Regions from separate parts of the Streptomyces sp. NPDC102451 genome, predicted to be linked through region 3. Evidence: riboswitches for the same ligand, from Rfam matches in the RefSeq annotation. Region 3 holds a riboswitch; each other region holds the start of a gene.
The links. Region 3 has a riboswitch for cobalamin ahead of cobN (cobaltochelatase subunit CobN). Riboswitches for the same ligand answer to the same signal wherever they lie in the genome.
Positions count from the first base shown of each region.

Region 1: it holds a riboswitch for cobalamin, as region 3 does, so the genes downstream of both, ACIRD8_RS25875 (energy-coupling factor ABC transporter permease) here and cobN (cobaltochelatase subunit CobN) in region 3, are expected to answer to the same signal.
Region 2: it holds a riboswitch for cobalamin, as region 3 does, so the genes downstream of both, ACIRD8_RS05980 (ABC transporter substrate-binding protein) here and cobN (cobaltochelatase subunit CobN) in region 3, are expected to answer to the same signal.
Region 4: it holds a riboswitch for cobalamin, as region 3 does, so the genes downstream of both, metE (5-methyltetrahydropteroyltriglutamate--homocysteine S-methyltransferase) here and cobN (cobaltochelatase subunit CobN) in region 3, are expected to answer to the same signal.

Region 1 covers NZ_JBIWKD010000013.1:46,325-53,623, reverse strand. Annotated here, with positions in the region: gene ACIRD8_RS25890 (energy-coupling factor ABC transporter ATP-binding protein) at 1-751, opposite strand, end outside; gene cbiQ (cobalt ECF transporter T component CbiQ) at 748-1,497, opposite strand; gene ACIRD8_RS25880 (energy-coupling factor ABC transporter substrate-binding protein) at 1,502-1,858, opposite strand; gene ACIRD8_RS25875 (energy-coupling factor ABC transporter permease) at 1,855-2,565, opposite strand; cobalamin riboswitch at 2,595-2,800, opposite strand; gene ACIRD8_RS25870 (hypothetical protein) at 2,969-3,424, shown strand; gene ACIRD8_RS25865 (caspase domain-containing protein) at 3,438-5,111, shown strand; gene ACIRD8_RS25860 (DUF6338 family protein) at 5,178-5,600, opposite strand; gene ACIRD8_RS25855 (M64 family metallopeptidase) at 5,670-7,037, opposite strand.
Region 2 covers NZ_JBIWKD010000002.1:555,512-562,810, reverse strand. Annotated here, with positions in the region: gene ACIRD8_RS06000 (adenosylcobinamide amidohydrolase) at 1-157, opposite strand, end outside; gene ACIRD8_RS05995 (PRC and DUF2382 domain-containing protein) at 538-1,527, shown strand; gene ACIRD8_RS05990 (ABC transporter ATP-binding protein) at 1,586-2,419, opposite strand; gene ACIRD8_RS05985 (FecCD family ABC transporter permease) at 2,416-3,489, opposite strand; gene ACIRD8_RS05980 (ABC transporter substrate-binding protein) at 3,564-4,613, opposite strand; cobalamin riboswitch at 4,672-4,859, opposite strand; gene ACIRD8_RS05975 (hypothetical protein) at 4,939-5,082, opposite strand; gene ACIRD8_RS05970 (acyl-CoA dehydrogenase) at 5,106-6,956, opposite strand; gene ACIRD8_RS05965 (carbohydrate kinase) at 7,004-7,299, opposite strand, start outside.
Region 3 covers NZ_JBIWKD010000022.1:23,896-31,194, reverse strand. Annotated here, with positions in the region: gene cobN (cobaltochelatase subunit CobN) at 1-2,847, opposite strand, end outside; cobalamin riboswitch at 2,880-3,033, opposite strand; gene cobG (precorrin-3B synthase) at 3,139-4,437, shown strand; gene ACIRD8_RS32950 (precorrin-8X methylmutase) at 4,512-5,138, shown strand; gene cobJ (precorrin-3B C(17)-methyltransferase) at 5,141-6,664, shown strand; gene ACIRD8_RS32940 (DinB family protein) at 6,741-7,256, shown strand; gene ACIRD8_RS32935 (cobalt-precorrin-6A reductase) at 7,276-7,299, opposite strand, start outside.
Region 4 covers NZ_JBIWKD010000015.1:176,602-183,900, reverse strand. Annotated here, with positions in the region: gene modB (molybdate ABC transporter permease subunit) at 1-566, shown strand, start outside; gene ACIRD8_RS28490 (ABC transporter ATP-binding protein) at 563-1,651, shown strand; gene ACIRD8_RS28485 (glycoside hydrolase family 43 protein) at 1,677-3,230, opposite strand; partial or broken gene ACIRD8_RS28480 (ChbG/HpnK family deacetylase) at 3,272-3,652, shown strand; gene ACIRD8_RS28475 (hypothetical protein) at 3,772-4,077, shown strand; cobalamin riboswitch at 4,137-4,357, shown strand; gene metE (5-methyltetrahydropteroyltriglutamate--homocysteine S-methyltransferase) at 4,518-6,836, shown strand; gene ACIRD8_RS28465 (aldo/keto reductase) at 7,040-7,299, shown strand, end outside.

The DNA.
Region 1 (7,299 bases), on a different contig from region 3:
GTCCGGCGGTGGCGATGCCCCACGGCAGCCGCAGCCCCGCCTCCCGCAGGAGGTCCGTACGGGCCAGCATCGCGGGAGCGGGCCCGGCGACGGCACCGGAGGGGGTGAGGAGCGCGGCGTCGTCGGCCCAGCGCAGGGCGAGGTCGACGTCGTGAGTGGCCATCATGACCGTGGTGCCGCTGTCGCGGAGCGTGCCGAGGGTGGCCAGCAGCCTCTCCTGGCCGTCCGGATCGAGCCCGGCCGTCGGCTCGTCGAGGATCAGCACACGCGGCCTCATCGCGACCGCGCCCGCGATGGCGGCCCGTTTGCGCTGTCCGTACGAGAGCAGATGGGTGGGCCGGTCCGCCAGGGCCGTGATGTCGAGGGCGGCGAGAGCCTCGTCCACCCGCGCCCGCACCTCGGCGTCGGGCAGACCGAGGTTCAGCGGTCCGAACGACACGTCCTGGAAGACGGACGCGGCGAACAGCTGGTCGTCCGGGTCCTGCACCACCAGCTGGACCGTGGTGCGCAGCCGGGTCAGCCCCTTGCGGTCGTACGTCACCGGGCGCCCCTCGACCGTCAACTGCCCCTCGCGCGGGCGCAACCCGCCGCTGAGGAGCCGCATCAGCGTGGTCTTACCGCTGCCGTTCCGGCCGAGCAGGGCGAGCGCGCGCCCGGCGTGCGCCTCGAAGTCGAGGCCGCTGAGCACGGTGGGGCCGTCCTCGTACGCGAAGGACGCGCCCCGCAGGGCGAGCAGTACCGGTTCGCTCATGACAAGGGCCTTTCCAGGGCGAAGGTCAGGACGGTGAGGGCCGCGAGCAGGGTGACGCTCACGGCCACGAACCGGACGGAGACGCGGGCCTCGGGCACCAGGACGCGCAGGGTCCCGTCGTAACCGCGCCCGGCGAGTCCGGCCTGGAGCCGGGCCGCGCGGTCGAAGGCCCTGATGAAGGCGGTGGCGCCCAGCCCTGCCAGCGAACGCCAGGCGGCGGCCCGGGTGGTGTGCCCGAGCCGTGCCGCCTGGGCCTCACGGATCCGGCGTACCGAGTCGAGGAGGAGGAAACTCATGCGGTAGGTCACCAGCGCGACATCCACCACCGGCGCCGGCACCCCCGCCTTGACCAGGCGGGGCAGCAGATCGGACATCGGGGTGGTGAACGCGAACAGCAGGACACCGAGGGACGCCGCCGAGGTGCGCAGCAGCAGCTCCCCGGCGCGGAGCGGCCCCCCGCCGGCCAGGGCCACGAACCCCTCCGGTCCGCCCACCTGTACGAGGAGTGTGACGGCCCCGGTGACACAGAAACCCAGGGGAACCCGGTACGCCCGCCACAGTTGACGGGCGGGCACCCCCGCCGGCCCCAGCAGCACGGCGACGGCGGTCAGGAGGATCAGGGCCGCACCGGGCCAGGGCGGCAGCGAGATCGCCAGAACGGTGAGGCCCAGGCCCAGCACGGCCTTGTCCACGGGATGGCGGCGGCGCCAGCGGGAGCTGTGCGCCGCCGCGTCGATCGGCAGCACGCGCTCAGTTCCCCCGGGCCGCGGACTCCCCGGCGACGTCGCCGTGCTGCGGCGCGACCGCCCGCAGCTCGCCCTGACGGCGCCCGCGCCGGAGGCCGAAGTAGTAGGCGAGGACACCCGCGCCGAGCGCGGCCTGGAGGGCGAACAGCGCCGACTCGATCTCGCCCGACGGCGGTTCGTAGAGCGGGGAGAACCACGGCTCGTAGTCGGGATCGATCTCGGTGATCGCCGTCTCGGCCTGGGCGTCGGCCCCCGCGAACGGCTCCTCCTCGCCGTCGCCGAGGCCGAGGGCCAGCGGCAGGACGGCCAGGGCCGCCACGACGATCAGCAGAAGGGCGTTGATCTTCGTGTTCCTGTTCATCGGGCCACCGCCTCGGTCTCGGTCGTCCTGGTCCGGTTCTGCTTGCCGGTGAGGAACACGCCCAGCCGGGTCAGATCCCCCTTGCTGGACTGCACCAGGAGACGCATGACCAGCACCGTCAGGAGACCTTCGCTCACCGCGAGCGGGATCTGGGTGACCGCGAAGATGGAGCCGAACTTGCCGAGCGCGCCCAGGAACCCGCTGCCCGGGTCCGGGAAGGCGAGCGCCAGCTGCACGCTGGTGACGCAGTAGGTCGACAGGTCGGCGACGAACGCGCCGAAGAACACCGCCACCATCAGCGGCACCTCGTACCGGCGCAGCAGCTTGTAGACCGCGTACCCCGCCCAGGGCCCGACGATCGCCATCGAGAAGACGTTGGCGCCCAGCGTGGTCAGACCGCCGTGGGCCAGCAGGAGCGCCTGGAACAGCAGGGTGATGGTGCCCAGGACCGCCATGATCGGCGGGCGGAACAGGATGGCCCCCAGCCCCGTACCCGTGGGATGCGAACAACTCCCGGTGACGGACGGGATCTTGAGCGCGGAAAGAACGAACGTGAAGGCCCCGGAGGCCCCCAGGAGCAGCGTGCTCTCAGGGTTCTCCCTGACCTCACGCGTAAGTGACCGGACTCCGTGGACGACGAACGGCGCGGACGCGACACCCCAGGCGATCGCGTGCGCCGGAGGCAGAAAACCCTCGGCTATGTGCATGGCTCAGCAGACCCTCTCCAGCACCTCGTGGATGGTTGAAGTGCCTTGGCCGGTCTCCTGGCTTACGGGTACCACCGCCCGAACTCCGCCTTCCCGGGTCACAAGGACCCAGTGGCTGCCCGCGAGGGCCGGAGCCGGACTTCCCGATCACAGTGGCGAGGGCCGCACCGGCATCACACCGATTTCCCGTTCACCAAGGCGTGGTGACAGTAATGCCAGGTGGGGGACGATGACAAGCGCGCCCGACGCCCCGGAGAAGGGGCGGTGGAGCAGGCGGCCGACGGCGCGGGCCCCACCCCGGCGTGTGACTTCGACCTGCTGTGTGCACGCAAATCGCCGCTGGCCGGGGTGGGCCGGAAGAGTTTTGGCTACGCTGATCGCTCGGCAAGTACGTGGGGGCACAGTGAGCAGTTCGGCGAGTCGGATCCGGGTGGTGCTAGAGGGCGGCCCGGACAGCGATCCGGAGGAACTGGAGTCGTGCACGCTCGCGTTGCGTGAACGCCTGCTGGAGCAGGAGATCGAAAGCGTCGTGCTGGAACGGGCGGAAGAGGCACCGGAGGGAGCCAAGCCGGGCGGGACGATCGCTCTGGGCGCCCTGGTGGTGACAGCGGCGCCGTTCGTGGTACGTAGTCTGGTGCACCTGCTGCAGGCGTGGATCGAGAACCGGCCGGTTCGGAGGATCAGTATCGCCGTGGGTGAGGACAGCCTGGAGGTGGAAGCCCTGTCATCGGCCGACCAGCGCCGACTGATCGAGGAGTTCATCTCCCGGCACACTCCGCCGCGTACTGCGGTGGAACCCGCGCCACGCCCGGGCCCGGACACGCCGGTGCCGGAATCCGGGACGGCCGGGCAAGTCTGAAGGGGGACACACGATGCCCGGGGGCCGGTTTGCCCTGCTGATCGCGACCGGTCGCTACGACACCGCCGGTCTGAGCCGCTTGCGCTCGCCGGCGCCGGACGCCGAAGGTCTGGCCGAGGTGCTCAGCGACCCTCAGGTCGGTGACTTCGCCGTGCAGACGGTCATCGACGGCCGCCACGGCGAGGTGAGCCGCGCGATGGAGGAGTTCTTCCTCGACCGGAGCCGGGACGACCTCCTGCTGCTGCACCTGTCGTGCCATGGGATCAAGAACGACAACGGAGAGCTGTACTTCGCGGCCCGGGACACCGACCAGAAGCTCCTCGCCTCCACCGCCGTCTCCGGATCCTTCCTGCAGATCCAGATGCGACGGTGCCGGGCCCGGTCCATCGTCCTGCTGCTGGACTGCTGCTACAGCGGGGCCTTCCTGCACGGCACCAAGGGCGACACCACGGTCCATGTGCGCGATGAACTGGCCGGGCACGGGCGGGCGGTCATCACGGCCACCAACCGCACCGAATACGCCTGGGAGGGCGACCGGGTCAGCGAGTTGGAGCCGGGCCGGTCCAGGTTCACCGGAGCCGTGATCGAAGGTCTCCGCACCGGTGAGGCCGATCTCGACAGGGACGGAGCGGTCAGTGTTCACGAGCTGTACGACTACGTCTATGAACGGATCCTCGCAGCCGGGGTGAGGCAGCGGCCACAGATGTGGGCCGAACTCGAATACCGGGTGACCATCGCGAAGGCGGCCAGGAGGGAGACGGTTGCAGCCGCGGCTCCGTCCGGGACACCGCTGCCGCCGCCGGCCGAACCCGACCCCGATCAGCCGGAGGAGGCCGGAGAGCAAGCCGCGGACGATGTTCCGCCCGGCGACGTGGCGACCCTGGCACCTGGACCGGGCGTAGCAGCGCCGGAGCCGTCCCTGATCCTCAGCCGGCTGGAGAAAGTCACCTCCCGCGCCGATCTGGGGAAACAGCTGAAGGCCCTGAGAGCGCGGGCCGGCGACACCGACTGGCCACCGGCCGCGATGTTCGCCGCGGCATTCGAGAACGAGGTCATCAGCGAAACGGACAGGAACCAGTGGGAGCCCACCGTCGAGTGGTGGCTGTCCGGACGCTCCCTTCCCACCCACTGGGCCAATCTGGAGAACCTCGTCCGGGCGCTGGGGGCAAGTCCGGAGGAGACGGCCGCCTTCGGGGAGGCGTACCACTACCTCCGCAACCTCGAGGCCCTGCCACCCACACCGGAGATCACGTCCAGGCCGGAGGCCGGGCCCGTACCGGAGGCCGAGTCCCCGGCGGAGGCCGAACCCGCGCCGGAGGCCACCTCCACGCCCGTGACCAGGCGGAGGGTGTACCTCCGTGACCAGGCGGTCGCCCTCGTCGTAGCTCTGCTGATCGCCGTTGTCGCGGCGGGGTACATGGCGGCGCTGCAGGCCGATCCCGGACCGTCCGTCGTCAGGATGGTCGTCTTCGGCGTGCTCGGTCTGCTCATCGTTGTGCTCGCCTTCGCGGTGGGGATGGTCTCGACGGTCCCCACCAAGGCACAGATGCCCGCCCGTTCGGATCTGCCGGCGACGCTGCTGCTGGTCGGATCCCCCCTCGCTCTGCTCGCGGGCCTGATCGTGCCGCCCGTGGCCGACAGCGACGTCTACGGCCACTGGCTGGCGGACCTCGTGGGACTTCTGTAGCGGCGCCGGTGCCCGGCTCGCGGGGGAGCCGGCGGCCCGGCACCGGCCCCGCGCGAGTTCGGGGACTCAGGCGGAGGACGGAGGCGGGGCGGTGTCCGGGTACGAGAGGTGGATCACCCGGATCAGTGAGCCCGGGACGACGACCGTCCTGGCGGGCGAAAGCGTACGGGGGATGTCGCCCGGCCCGGTCCACAGCACCGGCCGTTGGAGCACGATGTCCCGGCGGGCAGGATCCTCGTCGTGGGACACATGACGCAGGTACCCCTCGACAACGGGCTGTCTGCTGCCACCGGGGCGCATCGCCCCGTACGCCATCGCCCCGTACGCTCTCCGTCCCGTCCCGTCCCGTCCGCGGCTGGGGACCGCGGCCTCCGGGGGGCCGGTCTCCGTCTCGGACAGGAGGCTCCCGATGCCGGTGATCTCGCCCGGCATCCGAGCTTGCCGGGAGTCGAAGGAGTGCAGAAAGGGGAACCGCCGGGTCAGGGACATGCCTCCCCGGCCCGGCGGATTCCGGTCCGGTGCGGTGTCCGGTGCCGGATGTCGTCGTACCGCCTGGCGTCAGTGCTTCCCGTGGGCCCTGCGACCGGACGCCTTGACCGTCCAGGTCAGGCTCTCGGTGGCCTCGGCGAGGACCCGGGGGTCGCGGATCGACGTGCTCCGGTCCCAGGACCTGACCGTCACGGTGTGGGTCCTGCCGTCCGCGGCGACGCCCAGTGAGGCGGGCGTGACGGTGGTGAGGCCCTGCGCCCGCCTCACCTGGGCGCCGTCGACGTACCAGCGGAGCTCCGGGGCCGCCAGGCCGGTGAGACCGGCCTGGGAGACCTTGAGGGGGCCGGTCCTCAGGACCGCGCTGCTCGTCCTTGTCCCACTGCTCAGCGCGTTGGCCTCCCGGTAGAAGCCGGCGATCATGGCCTCACGGCCGGGGAGGTTGAAGTCGCTGACGTTCAGGGCCCGCATCAGGGAGTTGGAGGTCGGGCGGTAGATCCCGTAGGGGTAGTAGCTGCTGCCCTCGTACGTGCCGACGGTGCCTCCGGTCGGGTCGGCCTCACCGAGCCAGCGGTACCACTTGGTCCGGCCGGCCGCCATCTGCTCCGTGGTGTAGATGCTGGAGTTGATCGTGTCGGGCTCGCCGGACGGCCAGGTGCCGTAACCGTCGTACGTGTACTCGTCCGCCAGCAGCCCCACCGAGTGACCGATCTCGTGGGCGGCGATCATGCTCGACTGCTCGTTGTCCGACGAGAGGGTCGAGACTCCGTCGAACGGATAGCCCTCCGCCTCCAGGCCCGAGTACCCCGCACCGCCGTACTTGGTGGAGTTGGACACGACCACGACCAGGTCGGCCTCGGGGGCCCTGGCGGCGTACGAGGCGACCTTGTCGATGTCGGCGCAGACCAGTCGCTCGGTGTCCGAGCACCAGAAGTAGCTGCCGAGCGCGGTGTCCTTGGTGACATCGGCGGTGGGGTCACCGGTGATCCCGGACTCGGCGGACACCGCGTCGACGGTCCACACGTTCATCAGACCCTGGTAGCTGGAGTAGGGCTCGATGGCGGTGATGTCCCCCCACTTCGTCGCTGCCGCGGCGTGGAAGGCGTCCTGCTGGTCTGCCGTGTAGCCGTCACCGATGATCACCACGTCGAGGCGGTCGGCCGAAGGGCCGGTCACGGACAGCTCGCCGACCTCGCCGTCCGTCGTGCCCGCGGTGGGTGCCGCGCTCCGGGCCGTGGCACGGCCGGTCGCCGCCTCCGTGCTGACCGGGACCTCGGTCCGCCGGCCCTCGCCGCCGGGCTCGGGAAAGTATTCGACGGTGAGGTGCGGCTCCTGGACGGGTTCCGGGTCCACGGCGGCCGCGGGAACGGCGAGGGCTGCCCCGATGACCGCCGTGAGCGCGACGCTCGCGGATATGGCGGCAATTCTGTGCTTGTGCATGTCAATCCTCACTCTGGTGTCCAGCTCGGAAGTGAAGTGGAGTGCTGACGTGGTCGGACCTGCCGGCAGGCAGGCCTGTCGTGGGCGCGACGTGCTCGAACTCGTCCGTATCCGGGCCCGCCGGTGGTCGGCCGAGTGATGGCCTCCACCATCCGGGCCGTGTTAAGGCCTCAGTTGAATGCGTTTGAGTTGCTGTTTAACTTAGGGTGCGCCGAGGGGGACGCACAACAGGTGCGAGGGCGGGAGGTGTTGCCGCCGAGTA
Region 2 (7,299 bases), on a different contig from region 3:
GCGCCTCGGCCGCCGCGATCTCCGCGAGGTGCCGGTCGGGGTCGAGGCGGGGGTAGCCGCCGGGCACCTGGGCGTTCAGGATCCAGGCGCGCGGGCCGATGCCGCCGCCGAGCACGGCGCTGCTGCACACCCGCCAGCCGGGCCCCAGCCGCCACACCAGGTGGTGCAGCCCGAGGCCGTCCTCCTGGCGGGTCAGCAGCTCGCCGCGCTGCCGGGGCAGGCGGATGCCTACGGATGTGATGGCGTACCCCCCGGGACGAGCCTGCCGACGGTCGGCGGCCGCGCGTCGATCATACGGGCGGTGCGGGGCCGCGCCTCCGGCGCACCGGGGGCGCACACTCACCCGTATGGCGTAACGCGCACTGCGGGCCGACACCCGCGTGGAACGGGGCCACCGCCCCTCCCCGGTGTCCTGGGCCGCTCGCCGCCCGGGCCGGGCAGTTGCACCGTCCAACCGGGTGAGGCGCGATGGAATCCGGACGCGCCTTCCCTGCTGGAACCACCCGCAGGACGCGCCCGGGCGAGGAGGAATCGGCCATGGGAGCCGCTGACGGTTTCACGGATTCCGGCGAACTCGACGGTCTGACCGTCTACGACAGCGACGGAGAGAAGGTCGGCACAGTGGGGCGGGTGTACGTCGACGACGACACCGGCAAGCCCGACTGGATCACGGTCAAGACCGGCATGTTCGGCATGAAGGAGAGCTTCGTACCGCTCGCCGGAGCCCGCCGGGTGGGCTCCGACCTGCACGTCTCGCATCCGAAGGACCGCGTCAAGGACGCCCCCCGGGTGGACGCGGACGCCCACCTCTCCGTCTCCGAGGAGGAGGAGCTCTACCGGCACTACGGCATGACCAGGAAGGGCACCGGCCACGCCGGAGCGGGCGGTGACGCGCGCACGACGTCCGGGACCGGAACGGGAGCCATGGGTGCCGCGGGTGCGGCCGGGGCGGCCGGCGCCGCCGGCACCGCTCGCACGACCGGCGGCCAGGCGAAGGCCACCGGTACCACCGCCGGAACGGGCAGGCACCGCGACATGGACACGTCGTCCACGTCCCGCCCGCTCGCCGGAGCCGGAGCCGAGCGGTCCGCCGCAGGTGCCGGCGGCCGTGAGGAGATGGTCCGCTCCGAGGAGCAGCTCCAGGTCGGCACGGAGGAGTACGAGAGCGGAAAGGCACGCCTGCACAAGTACGTCGTGACCGAGAACGTCACGCGGACCGTGCCGGTGTCCCACGAGGAGGTGCGCGTGGTGCGCGAGCCTCTGCAGCCGGGCGAGAAGGTCACCGGCATGAAGGGGACCGACCTCGGCGATCAGGACGTCGAAGTCACCCTCCACGCCGAACGAGCCACCGTCCGCAAGGAGGCGGTCCCGGTGGAGCGGGTCCGTCTCGAAACCAGCAAGGTCACCGAGCAGAAGGAAGTCTCCGCCGAACTCCGCAAGGAGAAGATCGACTACGCGGACGGCAAGGACGACATGGGCAGCGGCAAGGACACGGGCGGCGAGTTCGGCCAGGGACGTCGTCGCTGACCCCCTCACACAGCGGCGAAAGGCCGCGCGACAGTAGCGAGGGGCGGACCCGGGTGGTTCACGGGCCCGCCCTCTCGTCGCACTTGTGCGGTCCGCGGACGGCCTCGCCCGGCAGGAACCGCACCGCGGGGCGCCCGTCGGGCCCTTCCGGTGTCACGACCGCGCGTACCCGGTAGACGTCGGCGATGAGTTCCTCGGTGATGACCTCCGAGGGCGTTCCGCCGGCGACCACCCGGCCCTCCTTCATGACGGTGACCCGGTCGCAGAACATGGCGGCCAGATTGAGGTCGTGCAGGGCGATCACCGCGGTGACGGGCAGCGCGGCGACCAGGGACAGCAGCTCCAGCTGGTGCTGGATGTCCAGGTGGTTGGTGGGTTCGTCGAGCAGGAGTTCACGCGGCTGCTGGGCCAGGGCGCGGGCGATCTGCACGCGCTGGCGCTCGCCGCCGGACAGGGTGTGCCAGGACTGCCCGGCGCGGTCGGCGAGCCCGGTGCGCGTGAGTGCCTCGCGTACGGCGTCGTCGTCCTCGGGGCCCGGCCCTGACCAGGCGCGCCGGTGCGGGATGCGGCCGAGTCGTACGACGTCCAGCACGCTCAGGTCGACCTGGGTGGAGGCGTGCTGGTCGACGACGGCCACCCGGCGTGCCACGGCTCGCCGGCCCGTCTCGGCGAGGGTGCGGCCGTCGAGCGTGACGACGCCCGCACCGGGGGCGAGTACGCCCGCCATCACCCGGAGCAGCGTGGTCTTGCCGGAGCCGTTCGGCCCGAGGAGCCCGACGGTGGTGCCGGGCGGCGGCGCGATGCTCACCCCGTCGAGGACGATCCTCCCGCCGGCCTCCCTGCTGACCCGCGCGGCCCGCAGGCCGTCGCCGGGGGTCTCCGTCCGGTTCACGGGCTCCTCCGCGTGCGGTGCAGGATCAGGACGAAGACGGGCACCCCGATGAGGGAGGTGACCACGCCGACCGGGACCTCCTGGGGGTCGAGGACGGTCCTGGCCAGCGTGTCGACCCAGACCAGGAACACGGCTCCGGCGAGTGCCGTCACCGGCAGCAGCCTCCGGTGCCCCGACCCGGTCAGCGCCCGGGCCGCGTGCGGCAGGACGAGGCCGACGAACCCGATGGCGCCCGCCGAGCTGACGAGGGCCGCGGTCAGCAGCGCGGTGGTGCAGAGCAGCACGATCCGGGTGCGGGCCACGTGCACCCCCAGCGCGGCGGCGGCGTCCTGGCCGAAGGCGAAGGCGTCGAGCGTACGGGCGTGACCCAGGCAGATCAGCAGGGCCACGGCGAGCACGGCGGAGCACATCCACACGTCGCTCCAGCCGACCCCGCTCAGTGAGCCGAGCAGCCAGAAGAGCACGCCCTTGGTCTGCTCGGCGTCGGCGGCGGTCATCACGACGAAGGAGGTGAGCGCGGAGAAGAGCTGCATGGCCGCGACCCCGGAGAGGACGACCCGGTCGGTGGATCCGCCGAGTGTGTGGCTGAGCAGCAGAACGAGGGCGAAGGAGAGCAGGGCCCCGGCGAAGGCGCCGCCCGAGACGGAGACCGCTCCCCCGCCGACGCCCAGGACGACGACCACGACCGCGCCGGTGGACGCCCCCGAGGAGACGCCGAGGACGAACGGGTCGGCGAGCGGGTTGCGCAGCAGCGACTGCATCACGGTGCCGCACACCGCGAGCCCGGCGCCGCACACCGCGGCGAGCAGGGTGCGGGGCATGCGCAGGTTCCAGATGATGCCGTCCCGGATCGGGCTCAGCCGCCCGTGACCGATGCCGAGGTGCGAGGCCACCGCCGACCAGACGTCCGGGACCGAGATGCGGGCGGGACCGATGGTGACGGCGACCGCGACGGACAGGAGCAGCAGGGCGATCCCTGCGCTCCACAGCAGGCCGTCACGCAGGATCCGGGCCCCTGCGGCAGCCGGGACCGCGGGCGGCTGCTCGACGCGCACTCCCGTGATGTGCACGTCCGTCGGTAGGTCCGGCAGGTGCGCGGTCCCGTGAAGGGATTTCGGTACGTCCGGTACGTGTCCGGTGTCCGTCACCCCGCGAGTCCGAACGAGCGCAGCCCGGCCGCCACCTGCTCCACGCCCTCCACGGTCCTGATGGTCGGATTCATGGCCTGGCCGCTGAGCAGGACGTACCGCTTGTGCTTGACGGCGTCCAGGTTCTTCGTGGCGGGGTTGGACTCCAGGAACTCGATCTTCTTCTGGGCGCTCTCGGCGGTCTGCGACTTACGGGTCAGGTCGCCGATGACCAGCACGTCGGGGTTGCGGTCGGCGACGGTCTCCCAGTTGATCTGGGGCCATTCCTCGTGGGTGTCGTCGAAGACGTTCTTCGCGCCGAGCTCCCCGGTGATGATGCCGGGGGCTCCGCAGCACCCCGCCAGGTAGGGGGCCTCCGCGTTGGCGAACCAGTAGAGCATCGTGGTGTCGGACGCGTCGATGCCCGCGGTCGCCTTGTCGATGCGGGTCCGGAGGCTCGTCACCAGCTTCTCGCCCCGCTCCGGGACGCCGAACACCTTCGCCAGGTCGCGCACTTCGCCGTAGACCCGGTCCATGGTCAGAGGCTCGGTGCGGGAGCCGTCGCTGCTGCCGGTGTTGTCCTTGCCCGCGCAGTCGGCGGGTGAGAGGTATGTGGGTACGCCCAGTTCCTCGAACTGGTCGCGTGACGCCACGCCGCCCTTGCCGAGGGTCGACTCGAACGAGGCGGTGACGAAGTCGGGTTCCTCGGCGAGGACCTTCTCGGAGGAGGGCTGGTTCTCGGCGAGACGGGGCACCGTGGACTCGTCCTTCTCCAGGCCCTTCATCACCGGGTCCGTCCAGGTCGCGGTGGCGGCGAGCCGGTCGGCGAGGCCCAGGGAGAGGAGGATCTCCGTCGATCCCTGGTTGAGGGAGACGGCGTGCCGCGGTGCGGCGTCGACGGTCACCGTACGGCCGCAGTTCTTCAGGGTCACCGGGAAGCCTGCGGCGGCGTCGTCCTGCGCGGTGTCGGCGGCGGGCTCGTTCCCGCCCCCGCCGCAGGCGGTCAGGAGGACGAGTCCCGCGACGAGCAGGGCAGTTCGGCGTACGGTGCTGGCTATGGGCGGCACGGAGTCCCTCGGCGTTCTCTGGGCTCATGCGCGAAGCCCGGTACGGAGTTCCGCTCCCGGTGCGGAAGCGGGTGCCAGCAGGTCTTCGGACTCGGGTTCGTCCGGACGGGGCGCCTTCCCGGTGCACCCGAGGGTGTCCCAGTGGCCGTGGCCCCGCCCGTCCCCCTCACCGCTGCGCGTCAGCTCCGGATTCGCACCGGATTCCCTGACTCCACGTGGAGTGTGACTGGCGTCTGCAAGCTATCACGCGACGTGGGGGCGGCCTCGGGGCCGTCGCCGGTACGGCGGGCGTCTCCCCGCCGTACCGGCGCGGACGTCGGGCGGGTCAGCTCTTGGGGTGAACCGATTCGCCTCCGTCGGTGTGCGGCTTCCCGCTCCGGCGGGCGAGCACGGATGTGGTGCCCCAGTAGGCCAGCAGGACGGCGCGCAGTCCAAGGATCTCCAGGCGCTCGCCCAGTCGGCCGCACATCGCCCGCCCCCTGCAGCCGGCGCTCATCGGGCGTCCGCCGGGCCGGTGTTCCACGGGCCACCGGGATCGTCGTAGGCGTCCGCGTAGCCGGGGCCGGCGATCGGCCAGTCGGCGAGCAGTTCCTCGGGCAGGGCGAAGGACTCGGCCAGTTCGGCGGCGTGCGTGGCGACGGCCGCCACATGCTCCTCCACGGCCTCGGGGAGGGCGTCCACCTGATCGCCGCTCAGGAGACCGGCGGCCAGCAGATCGCCGCTGTTGCGGGAGAGCCACTCGAAGACGAACAGCCGCTCGAGCTCCCCCAGCCGGTCCCTGGCCGCCCCCGGGGGAAGCGTCGCGCGGGCCTCGGCGTAGGCCTCGGCGGCCTGCCGGTACGCATAGGCCTCGACCCCGCGCAGGGCGGGGCCCGAGGCCGAGTTCCACCTCTCCAGGGCGTCGGCGTCGGGCGCCCGCAGCGCGCGGGTCCTGGCCCTGGCGAACCAGATGTCCTGGACCGAGGCGAGGAGGCTGCCCAGGAAGCGCGGGTCGGCCAGGTCGCCGGGGTGCGGGGCCGGGCCCGGGACGTCGTCGCGGCCGGGCTCGGCGGCGAAGAGCATGTCCGCGGCCGCCTTGGCGTACAGGGCGATGTTGTCGCCCTCGGCGGTGATGGCCCCCTCCACGCCCGTGACGAGTTCGGTCATGCCGTTGTTCTCCAGGAGCGCCTGCGCGCCGCAGCGTTCACGGCTCTCGACGATGACGTCTCGGGCCCGCCAGGTGATCCACGCCTTGGCGACGTCGACGAGTCTGCCCGCCTCCGCCCGCCCGTCCTCGTCCGTGCAGGCCTCCCACCGCTCCTGCGCCCTGCGGTACAGCAGGCTCATGGCGAAGACCGTGGCCATGGCCGAGGCGAGCGGTCCGTGATGGGTCCGGTGGGCGTTGACGGGGACCGGCGGCGCGCCCCGGCTGCCGGAGATCATCCGGTGGCCGCCGTAGCGCACGGCGACCGCCAGGGTCGCGCGGGCCGATCCCGCCGCACAGGCACTCATGGAGATCCGGCCGGGGGTGACCCGCCCGATCGAGGTGAGGAAGCGCCGCCGCCTGTCCCCCGGCCCGGTCCTGAACTCCCCCGGTGCGTCGCCCTCTTCGGCGGATCCCAGCAGGGCGTCCCGCTCCACGAAGAGCCGGTCGAACGAGGTCAGGCAGTGGTCCACCGGGCTGCCCATCCGGGCGGGCAGCCGGCGCACCCGGATGCCCGGCAGCGCCTCCGCGTCGTCGGTGAGCGGCACCAGGAAGAGGCGTACCCCGTGGTCCGAACCGTCGGCGACCAGGCGGGCGGCGACCAGGCCAGACTTCGCCCCGCCCGCCGGGCTCGTGTTGGGCATGAACTTCTGCGCGCCCGGGTTGGGGGTGTGCAGGACGAATCCGTCCCGCTCACGGTCGTACGTGGCGGTGGTCTCCATGGCCGCCGCGTTGTTGCCGTGCGCCACCTCCGTACAGAGGAAGGTGCCGATGCGCCGCATCGTCAGGTAGTCCGACAGGTCGCGGCGGCCGGCGCATTCGTGGTCAAGGAGGCTGCCGAGGAAGAGGTTGTAGTGGATGCCCGCCACGGTCGTCAGCGCGGGGTCCACCGGGCCGAGCCAGGCGTGCAGGGCGGCCAGCGCGCGTGGGTCGGAGGCGAGGCGCGCTCCGCTGTCCAGGGAGAGGTTGAGGATCCGCAACCGGTCGTAGGCGAGTTCCAGGCGCTCTTCGGGCGTTCCGCCGGCGGGGCGGCGGAACGGTTCTGTGCTGATCAGCCGCTGCCAGAATCCGTGCTCGCGGCGGTGTCCCGGGCCGAGGAGGACGCCGGTCAGCAGTTCGGTGGTGGACGGTGGGACGGTGTCGGTAAGGGTCACGGTCATGAAAGAATCAACGACCGTGGTGCGGGCGAGGACACCCCCTCGACCCCCTACCGCTCCGGGGCCGGTCCGCTGGTCAGAGCCGCTGACAGCTCCTCCTCGTCGGGAGGCAGGGCGCCTGCCCGTGCGACGGTCACGACGGCCGACGCCACGGCGTGGCGCAGTACGTCGCCCAGGACCTCGGCGTCCAGGGTGCGCAGCCGTGCACGGCTCCCCGCCCCGAGCAGGCCGTGCGAGGCCAAGGCGTGCAGCGTGCCGGACATGAAGGCGTCACCGGCGCCCACGGTGTCCACGACCTGGACGGGCGGCGCCCCGGCGCTCACGTCCGTGCCCGGCACGAACGCTG
Region 3 (7,299 bases):
CAGGCCGATGGTGTGCGGGAACGCGTCGCGGAAGAAACCGGAGATGCGCAGCGTGACGTCGATACGGGGACGCCCCAGCTCCTCGTACGGGATCGGCTCCAGGCCGGTGACACGGCGCGAGGCGTCGTCCCAGACGGGGCGGACGCCGAGCAGGGCGAAAGCCTCGGCGATGTCGTCGCCTGCGGTGCGCATCGCGCTGGTGCCCCACAGGGACAGGCCGACGGAGGTGGGCCAGTCGCCGTTGTCCGCACGGTAGCGCTCCAGGAGCGAGTCGGCGAGCGCCTGACCGGTCTCCCAGGCGAGGCGGGAGGGGACGGCCTTCGGGTCGACGGAGTAGAAGTTACGGCCGGTCGGCAGGACGTTGACCAGGCCGCGCAGCGGGGAGCCGGACGGGCCGGCCGGGACGAAGCCGCCGTTCAGGGCGTGGACGCAGTGGTCCAGTTCGTCTGTGGTCCTGGCCAGGCGGGGGGCGACCTCCTGGGCCGCGAAGTTGAGGATCGCCGCCACGTCGGGGGTCAGGTCGTGGAGCGGTGTGCGGGTCGTCTGCTCGGGGCTCTGCCCCGGACCCCGCTGCTCAATCGCCGCAGGGGCTTGATCTGGCTGCTCGGTTGCCGAAACGATCTGATCCAGCGGGGCCCAGCCCGCGTCGTCCATCGCTTGCACCAAGGCGCGGGCCTGTTCCTCCACCGCGTCCGCGTCCGCGCGGGTCGCTGCCGACTCGTCCAGTCCCAACGCCTCGCGCAGGCCCGGCAGGGACGTGGTACCGCCCCAGATCTGCCGGGCCCGCAGGATCGCGAGGATCAGGTTGACGCGGGCCGTTCCGGTGGGCGCGGCGCCCAGGACGTGCAGGCCGTCGCGGATCTGGACGTCCTTGATCTCACAGAGCCAGCCGTCGAGGTGCATGATGAACTCGTCGAAGCCCTCGTCTTCGGGCCGGTCCTCCAGGCCCAGGTCGTGGTCGAGCTTCGCGGCCTGGATGAGGGTCCAGATCTGGGCGCGGACGGCCGGCAGCTTGGCCGGGTCCATCGCGGCGATCTGGGCGTGCTCGTCCAGGAGTTGTTCGAGGCGGGCGATGTCGCCGTAGCTGTCGGCGCGCGCCATCGGCGGCACCAGGTGGTCGACCAGGGTGGCGTGCACACGGCGCTTGGCCTGGGTGCCCTCGCCGGGGTCGTTGACCAGGAACGGGTAGACCAGCGGCAGATCACCCAGCGCGGCGTCGGGGCCGCAGGCGGCGGAGAGGCCCGCGTTCTTGCCGGGCAGCCACTCCAGGTTGCCGTGCTTGCCGAGGTGGATCATCGCGTCGGCGCCGAAGCCGTTGTCGTCGGCGGACGCGGCGATCCAGCGGTAGGCGGCCAGATAGTGGTGCGAGGGCGGCAGATCGGGGTCGTGGTAGATCGCGATCGGGTTCTCGCCGAAGCCGCGCGGCGGCTGGATGAGGATCAGCAATTTGCCGCGGCGCAGCGCGGCGAGCACGATGTCGCCCTCGGGGTTGCGGGACCGGTCGACGAACATCTCGCCGGGCGCCGGGCCCCAGTGCTCCTCCACGGCCTCGCGCAGCTCGGCAGGCAGCGTGGCGAACCAGCGGCGGTAGTCGGCGGCCGGGATCCGGACCGGGTTGCGGGCCAGCTGCTCCTCGGTGAGCCACTCCTGGTCGTGGCCGCCGGCCTCGATCAGCGCGTAGATCAGCTCGTCGCCGTCGCCGGAGACCAGGCCCGGGATCTCCTCCTCGGGCCCGAAGTCGTAGCCCTCGGCGCGCAGTCGGCGCAGCAGGGCGACGGCGCTGGCGGGGGTGTCGAGGCCGACCGCGTTGCCGATGCGGGAGTGCTTGGTGGGGTACGCGGACAGGACGAGCGCGATCCGCTTCTCGGCGGCCGGGATGTGCCGGAGCCTGGCGTGCCGTACGGCGATCCCGGCGACCCGGGCGGCCCGCTCGGGGTCGGCGACGTACGCGGGCAGGCCGTCCTCGTCGATCTCCTTGAAGGAGAAGGGGACAGTGATCAGGCGGCCGTCGAACTCGGGCACGGCGATCTGGGTGGCGGCGTCCAGCGGGGAGACGCCCTCGTCGTTCTCTTCCCACGCGGCGCGCGGGCTGGTCAGGCAGAGCGCCTGGAGGACGGGCACGTCGAGGCCGGTGAGGGCGCCCGCGTCCCAGGACTCGTCGTCGCCGCCGGCCGACGCGGTGGCCGGCTTGGTGCCGCCCGCCGCGAGGACGGTGGTCACGATGGCGTCGGCGGCCCGGAGTTCATCGATGAGCTCGGGCTCGGGGGTGCGCAGCGAGGCGACGTACAGCGGGAGGGGGCGGGCGCCCGCGTCCTCCACGGCGGTGCAGAGCGCCTCGACGAAGTCGGTGTTCCCGCTCATGTGGTGGGCGCGGTAGTAGAGCACCGCGACGGTCGGGCCTGTGACGTCCCGGGCGGTCCGCTCCAGCGGGCCCCACGCGGGGGCCGGGGCGGGCGGCTCGAAGCCGTGGCCGGTGAGCAGCACCGTGTCGGAGAGGAACCGGGCCAGCTGCTCCAGGTTGGCGGGGCCGCCGTGCGCGAGATAGGCGTGCGCCTCTGCGGCGATGCCGATCGGCACGGTGGAGGCGGCCATCAGCTGGGCGTCGGGGGCCTGTTCACCGGTGAGTACGACGACGGGGCGGCCGGTGGCGAGCACCTGGTCGAGCCCCTCCTGCCAGGCACGGACACCACCGAGGAGGCGTACGACGACGAGGTCCGTGCCGTCCAGGAGCTGCGGCAGGTCGTCCAGGGAGAGCCGGGAAGGGTTGGCGTAGCGGTAGCTGACCGGGCCCTGGGAAGCGCGGGCGCTCAGCAGGTCGGTGTCGGACGTCGACAGGAGCAGGATCATGCGGCGTCAGCCCTTCCTCGGGGTATCCACGCCCCGGGCAGTTGTCGGACGGCTGGAGTTCCTGACTCGCACGGCCTCAGGGGGCCGGGCTCACAGTGGCGGGACCGCGCCGGAATCTCACCGGGCTTCCTCCGTGTCGCCGTCTGGCGATGGCGGGCCGAACGGACCGCCGCTAGGCATAGTAGGCGGCGGGTGGGGGGTCCTGACCAGACGGCCCCCGCCCTGACCGGCGGCGGAGCGGTGTCCCGTACGTCACAGTGACCGTAGGGGCCCGCCACGGTCACGGTCGGTATGCTCGCCGCCATGTCCGCCTCCCCCCTGACGCCCTCGTCTCCGGGCGATGCGTGTGCCCGGAGCAGCGGTGACGCCTGCCCCGGAGCGCTGCGTCTGCACCGGGCGGACGACGGTGCGCTGGCGCGGATCCGCATACCCGGCGGGGTGCTGACACCCCGCCAGGCAGGGGCGCTGGGGCAGGCCGCCGAGCGCTTCGGTGACGGTGAGTTGCATCTCACCTCCCGGGGCAATGTGCAGCTGCGCGGGCTTTCCCCGGGCTGCGGTGGCGAGCTGGCCGGGCTGCTGGACGAGGCCGGGCTGCTGCCCTCCGCACGGCACGAACGTGTACGCAACGTGGTCGCGTCCCCGCTCTCCGGGCTCGACGGCCTCGGGTCCGTCGACATCCGCCCCTGGCTGACCGGACTCGACCGCCTTCTCTGCGGAAGCGACGGCGCGACGGCGCTCTCCGGACGTTTCCTGTTCGCCCTCGACGACGGCCGCGGCGACGTGGACGCGCTCGGCGCCGACCTCACCCTCCTCGGCCACGACGACGACGCCCTGCTGCGCGTCGGGGACGGTGACGCCGTCCTCCGCGTCCCCTCCGCCGACGCCCCCCGCGCCGCCCTGACCGCCGCCGAGGCCTTCCTCGACTCCGCCCGGGACAGCGGCGCCTGGCGGGTGAAGGACCTGCCGGACGCCACGGCGGCCGCGCTTCCCGCCGAGGTCGTACGACGGTTGCGGGAGGCCGGCATCCTCGCGGTCCCGGGCCGCCGTCCCCGCCCTTCCGAAGCCCTGCCCCCGGCCCCCGGTCCCGTCCCGGTCGGCCGTGGAGAGGCCGCGCTGTCCGTCGGCGTACCGCTGGGGCGGCTGGACCTGACGCAGTGGCGGCTGCTGTCGAGCGCCGGGGAACTGCGTCTCACCCCGTGGCGCGGGGCCGTCGTCACCGGGATCCCGACCGACCGCGCGGACGGCCTGCTCGACGGCCTCTCCGGGGCCGGTCTGATCACCGGGCCCGGTTCGCCGTGGGCCGGTGTGGGCGCCTGCATCGGGCGGCCCGGCTGCGCGAAGTCGCTGGCCGACGTACGGGCCGAGGCGGGGGCCGCCGTCGGACCCGTCGGACGGCTCCCTGTGTACTGGTCCGGCTGCGAACGCCGCTGCGGCCATCCGCACGGGGAGTGGATCGACGTCGTCGCCACCCCCGGCGGACACCGGATCTCGCACGTACGAGGGGACCGGGCCACCGAGGCGGCCACGGTCCGGGACGACCCGGCCGCGCTCGCCGCCGCCGTGGCGGCGGCACGGGGCACGCGCACCTGACCACCACGCACCACCACCCCCTGTTCGACCTGTTCGATCTGCTCGATCTGCTCGATGAAGAAAGCGACAGCACTGTGCACCAGTACGAGAAGGACGGACCGGCGATCTACCGCCAGTCCTTCGCCACCATCCGCGCGGAGGCGGATCTGGCAGAGCTGCCCGCCGACGTGAGCCAGGTCGCCGTCCGCATGATCCACGCCTGCGGCATGGTCGACCTCGTACGCGATCTCGCCTTCTCGCCGAACGCGGTGGCCGACGCCCGTGCGGCGCTGCGCTCCGGCGCACCGATCCTGTGCGACGTCGCCATGGTCGCCAGCGGTGTCACGCGCAGGCGGCTGCCCGCGGACAACGAGGTGATCTGCACCCTGTCCGACCCCGGCGTCCCCGAGCTGGCCGCGAAGCTCGGCACCACGCGCAGCGCCGCCGCCCTGGAGCTGTGGCGGGACCGGATGGAGGGCGCGGTCGTCGCCGTCGGCAACGCGCCCACCGCGCTCTTCCGGCTGCTGGAGATGATCGAGGAGGGCGCCCCGCGCCCCGCCGCCGTCATCGGTGTGCCCGTCGGTTTCATCGGGGCCGCCGAGTCCAAGGAGGCCTTGGCCGCCCACCCTTCGGGTCTTGAGCACCTCGTCGTGCGGGGCAGGCGGGGTGGCAGCGCCATCGCCGCCGCCGCCCTCAACGCGATCGCCAGCGAGGAGGAGTGAGCATGCCCGAGCAGCAGCACACCGGCGGCACGGGACGGCTGTACGGGGTCGGGCTCGGCCCGGGCGATCCGGCGCTGATGACCGTACGGGCCGTGCAGATCATCGGTGAGGCCGATGTCATCGCCTACCACTCCGCCCGGCACGGACGCTCCATCGCCCGCTCGATCGCGGCGCAGTACATCCGCGCCGACCACATCGAGGAGGCGCTGGTCTACCCCGTCACGACGGAGACCACGGACCACCCGGGCGGTTACCGGGGCGCGCTGGACGAGTTCTACGCCGAGGCCGCGGCCCGCCTCGCGGTGCACCTCGACGCCGGGCGCACCGTCGCCGTGCTCGCCGAGGGCGACCCGCTCTTCTACGGCTCGTACCAGCACATGCACAAGCGGCTCGCGGACCGGTACGACACCGAGGTCATCCCCGGTGTCACCTCGGTCAGCGCCGCCGCCGCCCGTCTCGGCACCCCGCTCGTCGAGGCCGAGGAGGTGCTGACGATCCTGCCCGGCACCCTGCCGGAGGAGGAGCTGACGGCACGTCTGGCGGCCACGGACTCCGCCGTGGTGATGAAGCTGGGACGGACGTTCCCCGCCGTGCGCCGCGCGTTCGAGGCGTCCGGCCGGCTGCCCGAGGCGCGGTACGTCGAGCGCGCCACCATGGCAGGGGAGCGGACCGGCGACCTGGCGGACACCGACCCGGACTCCGTGCCGTACTTCGCGGTCGCCGTGCTGCCCAGCCGGATCGACGCCCCCCGGCCCTCCCCCGCCGCCGGCCCGGGGACCGGCGAGGTCGTCGTGGTCGGCACCGGACCGGCCGGACCGCTCTGGCTGACGCCCGAGACGCGCGGGGCGCTGGCCGCCGCCGACGACCTGGTCGGCTACACGACGTATCTGGACCGGGTGCCGGTGCGGCCGGGCCAGCAGCGGCACGGATCCGACAACAAGGTCGAGTCCGAACGGGCCGAATTCGCCCTGGACCTGGCCCGCCGGGGGCGCCGCGTGGCCGTGGTGTCCGGGGGCGACCCGGGGGTCTTCGCGATGGCGACCGCCGTCCTGGAGGTGGCCTCGCAGGACGCGTACGCGGACATCGCGGTGCGGGTGCTGCCCGGGGTGACCGCGGCCAACGCCGCCGCTGCCAGGGCCGGTGCGCCGCTGGGCCACGACTACGCCACCATCTCGCTCTCGGACCGGCTCAAGCCGTGGGAGGTCATCGCCGGACGGCTCCGCGCGGCGGCCACCGCCGACCTCGTGATGGCGCTGTACAACCCCGGCTCCCGCAGCCGGACCTGGCAGGTCGGCAAGGCCCGTGACCTGCTGCTGGAGCACCGCTCCCCGGACACCCCGGTGGTGCTCGGCCGCGATGTCGGAGGGCCGGCGGAGAGCGTACGGACCGTGCGGCTGGCCGATCTGGACCCGGACGAGGTGGACATGCGGACGATCCTCATCGTCGGGTCCTCGCAGACGCGGTGGGTGCGGCGGGGCGACGGGCGGCAGATCGTCTGGACACCGCGCCGCTACCCGGAGGAGTGACCGGGGGGGCGTCGCCCGGGACCGTGTCCGGCGGCGGCCCGGCCCGTTGTCGGACCCCCGTGCCACGATGGCGATCATGAGCGATCCCGTACGCCACATGCCTCCCCTGGACGCCGACGAGCGGACCTCCCTGGAGAGCTGGCTCGACTTCTACCGCGTCACGCTCGCCCAGAAGTGCGAGGGCCTGACGGAGGACCAGCTCCGCGAACCGGCCGCCACCCCGTCGCAGCTCACCCTGCTGGGGCTCGTCCAGCACGCGGCGGAGGTCGAGCGGAACTGGTTCCGCCGGGTCCTCGCCCAGGAGGACGCGCCGCCGATCCACGACCCCGGGGCCGACCCGGAGGGCAGGGACGGCGGGTTCGACCTGGCGGAGGACGCGACGTACGAGCAGGCCCGCGCCGTGTGGCAGGCGGAGATGGACCGGGCCAGGGAGAACTGCGCGGCCCGCGCGCTCGACGACACCGTGCCGTTCGGCGGCGGCGGCCGGGTCACCCTGCGCTGGATCTACACGCACATGATCGGCGAGTACGCACGCCACTGCGGCCACGCCGACCTCGTACGGGAAAGGATCGACGGCCGTACGGGCGTCTGACCCCGCCGGCCCTACGGGATCACGCGCCCGTGAGCTGGTGCAG
Region 4 (7,299 bases), on a different contig from region 3:
TGCTGGCCCGCGTCGAGTTCCGCGGGCGCGGTCTCGTACGGGCGCTGGTCACCCTGCCGCTCGTCCTTCCCCCCGTGGTCGGCGGTGTGGCCCTGCTGATGGCGCTCGGCCGCAACGGGATCGTCGGGAGATCGCTGGACGACTGGTTCGGGATCACGCTGCCGTTCACCACGGCGGGGGTCGTGATCGCGGAGGCGTTCGTCGCGATGCCGTTCCTCGTCATCAGCGTCGAGGGGACCCTGCGCGCCGCCGACCCGCGCTTCGAGGAGGCCGCCGCCACACTCGGCGCCTCACGCTTCACCGCGTTCCGCCGGGTCACCCTGCCGCTGATCGCACCGGGCATCGCCGCGGGCGCCGTGCTGGCCTGGGCCCGCGCCCTGGGCGAGTTCGGTGCGACGATCACCTTCGCCGGCAACTTCCCCGGCCGCACCCAGACCATGCCGCTCGCCGTGTATCTCGCCCTGCAGAGTGACCCGGAAGCGGCCATCGCCCTCAGCCTGGTCCTGCTCACCGTGTCCGTCGCGGTGCTGGCCGGTCTGCGCGACCGTTGGATGACAGCCGGATGACCGAGACCTCCGATTCCACCCGCGACGTCCGCGCCGACGCGTCCGGAGAGGGCCTCGACGCCCATCTCGTCGTGGAACGCGGCTCCTTCCGTCTCGATGTGGCGCTGGCCGTCGCGCCCGGCGAGGTCGTCGCCCTCCTCGGCCCGAACGGCGCCGGCAAGACCACCGCCCTGCGCGCCCTCGCCGGTCTGACACCCCTCACCGGAGGCCATCTGCGGCTGGACGGGCAGGCGTTGGAGCGTACGGCTCCGGAGTCCCGTCCCGTCGGCGTCGTCTTCCAGGACTACCTCCTCTTCCCCCACCTCACCGCGCTGGACAACGTGGCCTTCGGGCCGCGCTGCCACGGCGTGGCCAAGGCGGAGGCCCGGGCCCAGGCGGCCGAGTGGCTCGGCAGGCTGGGCCTCGCGGACCACGCCGGCGCCAAGCCACGCAAGCTGTCCGGCGGCCAGGCCCAGCGGGTCGCCCTGGCCCGCGCGCTGGCCACCCGGCCGCGCCTGCTGCTCCTGGACGAGCCACTGGCGGCGCTGGACGCCCGCACCCGCCTGGAGGTCCGGTCACAACTGCGGCGGCACCTGGCCGAGTTCGAAGCCGTCGCCGTCCTGGTCACCCACGACCCGCTGGACGCCATGGTGCTGGCCGACCGCCTGGTCGTGGTCGAGGACGGCCGGGTCGTCCAGGAGGGCGCACCGTCCCACATCGCCCGCCATCCCCGTACGGACTACATCGCCCAGCTGGTCGGCCTGAACCTCTTCCGGGGGACGGCCGACGGCCACACCGTCCGCCTCGACGCAGGCCCTCCGGTCACCACCACGGAGGACCTGTCCGGCCCGGTCTTCGTCGCCTTCCCGCCGAACGCGGTCACCCTCCACCGCGAGCGGCCCGCCGGCGCCAGCGCCCGTAACCTCTGGCACTGCGAGATCGCGGGCCTGGAGACCCACGGCGACCAGATCCGCGCCGACCTCACCGGCGAACTGCCCCTCGCCGCGGACCTGACCACGGTCGCCGCCGCCGAACTCGACCTACGCCCGGGCGCGGCGGTCTGGGCCACGGTGAAGGCGACACAGACCCACGCCTACCCGGTCTGAGACCCGTTCCCGCGACTGCGGACCGTCATGCCCGATCCGGGTGGGCCGGCCGGAGCTCGAACCAGTCGAAGGCCGGCGCACCCCCGGTCGCGTACATGCCGACGACCCGGCCGGTGAATCCGCCCGCGACCTCGGTGGTGAGGTACCGGCCGTCGAGTTCGGCGAGGATCTCGAAGTGCCCGTCGTCGGTCTCGTACCCCAGGCGGAGGGTGTCGGGACCGCCGACGCGCAGGCCGGAAGCCGCCGCGGTGGCGGGGTCCGCGGGGCGTACGGTGACGGTGGGCGGCAGGACATCGGTGGTGGTCACGTCGATGCGCAGCGTCAAAGGCCCGGTGGGCACGTCCCGTTCGGCCACCGTCTGACGCAGGGGGCCGATGCGGGCGACCGCACGCACCCTGCCGTCCTCCGTCTCCACCTGGTAGTGGTGCGCCTCGTCGAGCCGTACGGCGAGGCCGCCCCGGCCTCCTTCACCGGCGTCGACCCGGGTCCGCGCCACGCAGTCGGGGTCGCGCTGGCGCCGCCCGACGAACAGCGCGCCGGGCTGCTCCATGCCGTCCGCCCGGGCGTGCAGCACCAGATGGCCGGGCCGCTCGTCGAGGCGCGCGGCATCCGGATCGCGGCGCCTCAGCGACACCCAGCAGGGTGCGAGCGCGGGGGCCTCGAAGTCGTCGCGGTGCGGCTCGGCGGGCCAGGGGTGCGGAGTCAACTCGGGTCCTGGGGAACGGAGTTCCAGCGGTCCCGGCAGGGGCCACTCGTCCTCCCAGCGCACCGGAACCAGGAACGTCTCCCGGCCCATTCCGTGGAACCCGGGCGTGTCGCCGCGGGGCCGGGTGCCCAGCAACACCATCCACCAGGTGCCGTCGTGCGCCTGCACCAGATCGCCGTGGCCGGTGTTCTGCACGGGGTGGCCGGTGCTGCGGTGGGACAGCACGGGGTTGTCCGGGTGCGGTTCGAAGGGGCCCGGCAGCGTGCGCGCCCTGGCCACCGACATGGCGTGCCCGCGTTCGGTCCCGCCCTCGGAGAGCAGCAGGTACCACCAGTCGCCGATCCTGTAGAGGTGCGGCCCCTCGGGGTACTGGAGCCCGCTGCCCGACCACATCTCCACCGGCTCACCGAGCAGTTCGCCCGTCTTCGGCTCGATGCGCACCCCGCGGATCCCGTCGTGGGAGAACACGCACCAGCAGTTCCCCTCGTCGTCCCAGGCCAGATCGGGATCGATGCCCGGTATACCGACCGGCACCGGCTCCGACCAGGGGCCGGCGGGGCCCTCGGCGGTCACCAGGACGGTGCCCTCGCCGGCCACCACGGTCGTGATCATCCAGAAGAGACCGTCATGGTGCCGCAGCGTCGGGGCGTACACCCCGCAGGATGCGGGAGCCGCGTCAGGGAGCGACAGCTGCGAGGGGCGGTCGAGGGCGTGCCCGATCAGCCGCCAGTGCACGAGGTCCCGGCTGTGCCACAGCGGCACCCCGGGTACGTACTCGAAACTGGACGTCGCCACGTAGTAGTCCTCGCCCACGCGGCAGATGCTCGGATCCGGGCTGAAGCCGGGGATCACGGGATTGTCGAAGAACACCACGGTCGGTCCCTAGGGTCGGGCCTGGGCCGAGACCCACGGCCATGATCGTTGAAGCGCTTCGACGGTGTCAGCCCGAAGGGAGGGTGTCAATGGAAAATTCCGGCCCGGTCTGCCCAGCATTGGCTTGTCGAATCGCTTCGACACCTTCCGGGCTCCGGCTGGTCGGCCGTACGGTGGCGCGCCGACGGCCGTGGGCGCCCTGTTCAGGTGCGCGAGCGTCGGGGTGGGTCCAGACTGCGACCATGGATGGAGCAGCCGTCGGACCGTCGCCCGGGACGTCCTCCGCGCAGTGGAACCGGATCCTGGGGTTCCCGCCCGATGCCCGCCTGCTGATCGTCAACTGCGACGACTTCGGCATGGACCCGGCCGTCAACGCCGCGGTGATCGAGTCGGTAGAGGAGGGGATCGCCTCGTCGTGCAGCCTCATGACGGTGTGTCCGGCGGCGCCGGAGGCCATGAGGCTCCTCCGGCGAAGGCCGGGAATCTGGCCGCCGAGTACGGCCTCGCCGTCCGCATCTGGCTGGAGCCGGGGCGGCGCGCGATGCGCCTGCGTGGGCTGCCCGTCGTCGACCACGAGTTCCTGGACAGCTTCTCCCTGGCGACCGAGGACAAGGCGGCCCTGTACGGCCGGCTGCTCCACGACCTGCCGGCCGGGCTCAGCGAATGGGCCGTCCATCCCAGCCTCGGCAACCGGGAGGCGCAGGCCTTCGACCGGCGGGTGCGGCGTACGGACCACGCGTTCCTGACGTCACCCGAGGCCCGGGAGGCTGTGGCGCGGGAGGGCGTCACGGTCATCGACTACCGGGATCTCCAGCCCGCCTGGGCCGCGCGCACGGGCGCTGCGTGAGTCCGCGGCCCGCCATCCGCATGCTGGACCTGGCTCACCGCGCCCTCGGAGGGCCCCGTAGGCTTGTGGGTGCAGCTGGTTCGCCCCGTCCGCCAGGCGGGATGCGTCGTAAGAGGGAACCTGGTGGAATTCCGGGACTGCCCCGCAGCGGTGAGCGGGAACGACCGCCGTCATGAGCACTGGGTCCGACGAACCGGACCTGGGAAGCGACGGCCACTAGGTGTCCTCGACGAGGACGTGCCCGCGAGTCCGAAGACCTGCCATCTGCCCGCGCGCGGCCCAACCGTGCGCGGACATCCCGGTGACCTCGTGGGCGGGTCGGCGTACATACCTGGCGGATCATCGCGTCGTCCGACGCCTTTGCCGTCCGGTACGTCACCCCTTCGCGTCCTCGTCCCGCCGCCGGGATCTCAGGGATTCATCTCGCGAAGGAGATCTCCGTGACCACCGAGCACGCGACCGCGACTGCGCGGTCCACTGTCCACGGCTACCCCCGGCAGGGACAGAACCGGGAACTGAAGAAGGCCGTCGAGGGCTACTGGAAGGGGCGGGTCACCGCCGACGCCCTCCGCGCCACGGCCGCAGATCTGCGCCGTACGAACTGGCAGCAGCTCGTCGATGCCGGCGTCGACGAGGTCCCGACCGGGGACTTCTCGTACTACGACCATGTGCTGGACACCACCGTCATGGTCGGAGCCGTCCCCGAGCGCCACCGGGCGGCGGTCGCCGCCGATCCGCTGGACGGCTACTTCGCGATGGCGCGCGGCACGCAGGACGTCGCCCCGCTGGAGATGACCAAGTGGTTCGACACCAACTACCACTACCTGGTTCCCGAGCTGGGCCCGGACACCGTCTTCACCGCGGACTCCGCCAAGCAGGCCGCCGAGCTCAAGGAGGCCGTCGCGCTGGGGGCGGCCGCCCGGCCCGTCCTGGTCGGACCGGTCACGTATCTGCTCCTGGCCAAGCCCGCCCCCGGTGTGGCCGCGGACTTCGACCCGCTCACCCTCCTGGACCGCCTGCTGCCGGTGTACGCCGAGGTCCTCGCCGACCTGCGCGCGGCCGGAGCCGAGTGGGTGCAGCTCGACGAACCCGCACTCGTCCAGGACCGCACCCAGGCCGAACTGGATGCCGCCGAGCGCGCGTACCACCGCCTCGGCTCGCTGACCGACCGGCCCAAGCTGCTCGTCGCCTCCTACTTCGGCCGGCTCGGCGAGGCTCTTCCCGTCCTGGCGAAGGCGCCGGTGGACGGGCTCGCGCTGGACTTCACCGAGGCCGCAGCCGGGAATCTGGACGCCCTGGCCGCTGTCGGCGGGCTCCCCGGGAAGCGGCTGGTCGCCGGTGTGGTCAACGGGCGCAACATCTGGATCAACGACCTGGAGAAGTCGCTCTCCACGCTCGGCACCCTGCTCGGGCTCGCCGGACGGATCGATGTGGCAGCCTCCTGCTCCCTGCTGCACGTCCCCCTGGACACCGCAGCCGAACGGGACATCGAGCCGCAGGTCCTGCGCTGGCTGTCCTTCGCCCGGCAGAAGACCGCCGAGATCGTCACCCTCGCCAGGGGCCTCACGCAGGGCACCGGTGCCATCGCCGCCGAACTCGCCGCCAACCGGGCCGACCTGGCCTCCCGTGCGCACTCCCCCGTCACCCGGGACCCCGCCGTCCGCGCCCGGGCCGCCGCGGTGACCGAGGCCGACGCCCGCCGCTCCCAGCCGTACGGGGAGCGGGCCGCCGCCCAGCGCGCGCACCTCGGGCTGCCCCTGCTGCCGACGACCACCATCGGCTCGTTCCCGCAGACCGCCGAACTGCGCACCGCCCGCGCGGACCTGCGGACCGGACGCATCGACGCGGCCGGGTACGAGGAGCGCGTCAAGGCCGAGATCCAGGAGGTGATCTCCTTCCAGGAGAAGACCGGCCTGGACGTCCTGGTGCACGGTGAGGCCGAACGCAACGACATGGTCCAGTACTTCGCGGAGCAGCTGACGGGATACCTCGCCACGCAGCACGGCTGGGTCCAGTCCTACGGCACGCGCTACGTCCGGCCGCCGGTGCTGGCCGGCGACATCTCCCGCCCCCAGCCGATGACGGTGGGCTGGACGACGTACGCCCAGTCCCTCACCGACCGGCCGGTCAAGGGCATGCTCACCGGGCCGGTCACCATGCTCGCCTGGTCGTTCGTCCGCGACGACCAGCCCCTCGGCGACACCGCCCAGCAGGTCGCCCTCGCTCTGCGTGACGAGGTGACCGACCTGGAGGCCGCGGGCACTTCGGTCATCCAGGTGGACGAGCCGGCGCTGCGGGAGACGCTGCCGCTGCGCGCCGCCGACCACGGGGCCTATCTGGCCTGGGCGACGGAGTCGTTCCGGCTCACCACCAGCGAGGTGCGGCCGGACACACAGATCCACACCCACATGTGCTACGCCGAGTTCGGCGACATCGTCCAGGCCATCGACGATCTCGACGCCGACGTGATCAGCCTGGAGGCGGCCCGCTCGCACATGCAGGTCGCCCACGAGCTGGCGGAGCACGGATACCCGCGCGAGGCGGGGCCCGGTGTGTACGACATCCACTCGCCCCGTGTGCCGAGCGCCGTGGAGGCGGCCGAGCTGCTCCGCACCGGGCTGAAGGCGATCCCGGCCGAGCGGCTGTGGGTCAACCCTGACTGCGGACTCAAGACCCGCGGCTGGCCGGAGACCCGTACGTCGCTGGAGAACCTCGTGGCGGCGGCCCGCACAGTCCGCGGGGAGCTGTCGGCGTCCTGACGACCCGGTCCGGCCGGGGCTGACCCACGCCCCGGCCGGACCGGTCGCGCACCTCACGCAGATGGATGGGTATTCCGTCGTTTCAACCTGTTTGCGCCGTTTGATGGCGGGTACGCCGCAGAGAGGGCGGAATACAGCGCTCCGCTGCGTGCTGCGAGCCGCCGCCCGTGCACCGGCCCCACACCGACGACAAGGAGTCATCCGTGCCCCCGGTACCCGCCATCACGCTCAACAACGGTGTGGAGATCCCCCAGCTCGGCTTCGGGACCTTCCAGATCCCGCCCGAGGACACCCGCGAGACCACTCTGGCCGCTCTCGAGACCGGTTACCGGCACATCGACACGGCACAGATGTACGGCAACGAGGAGGAGGTAGGCCAGGCGGTCAGGGAGTCCGGTCTCGACCGTGCCGATGTCTTCGTCACCAGCAAGCTGGACAACGGCGCCCACGCGTACGACGACGC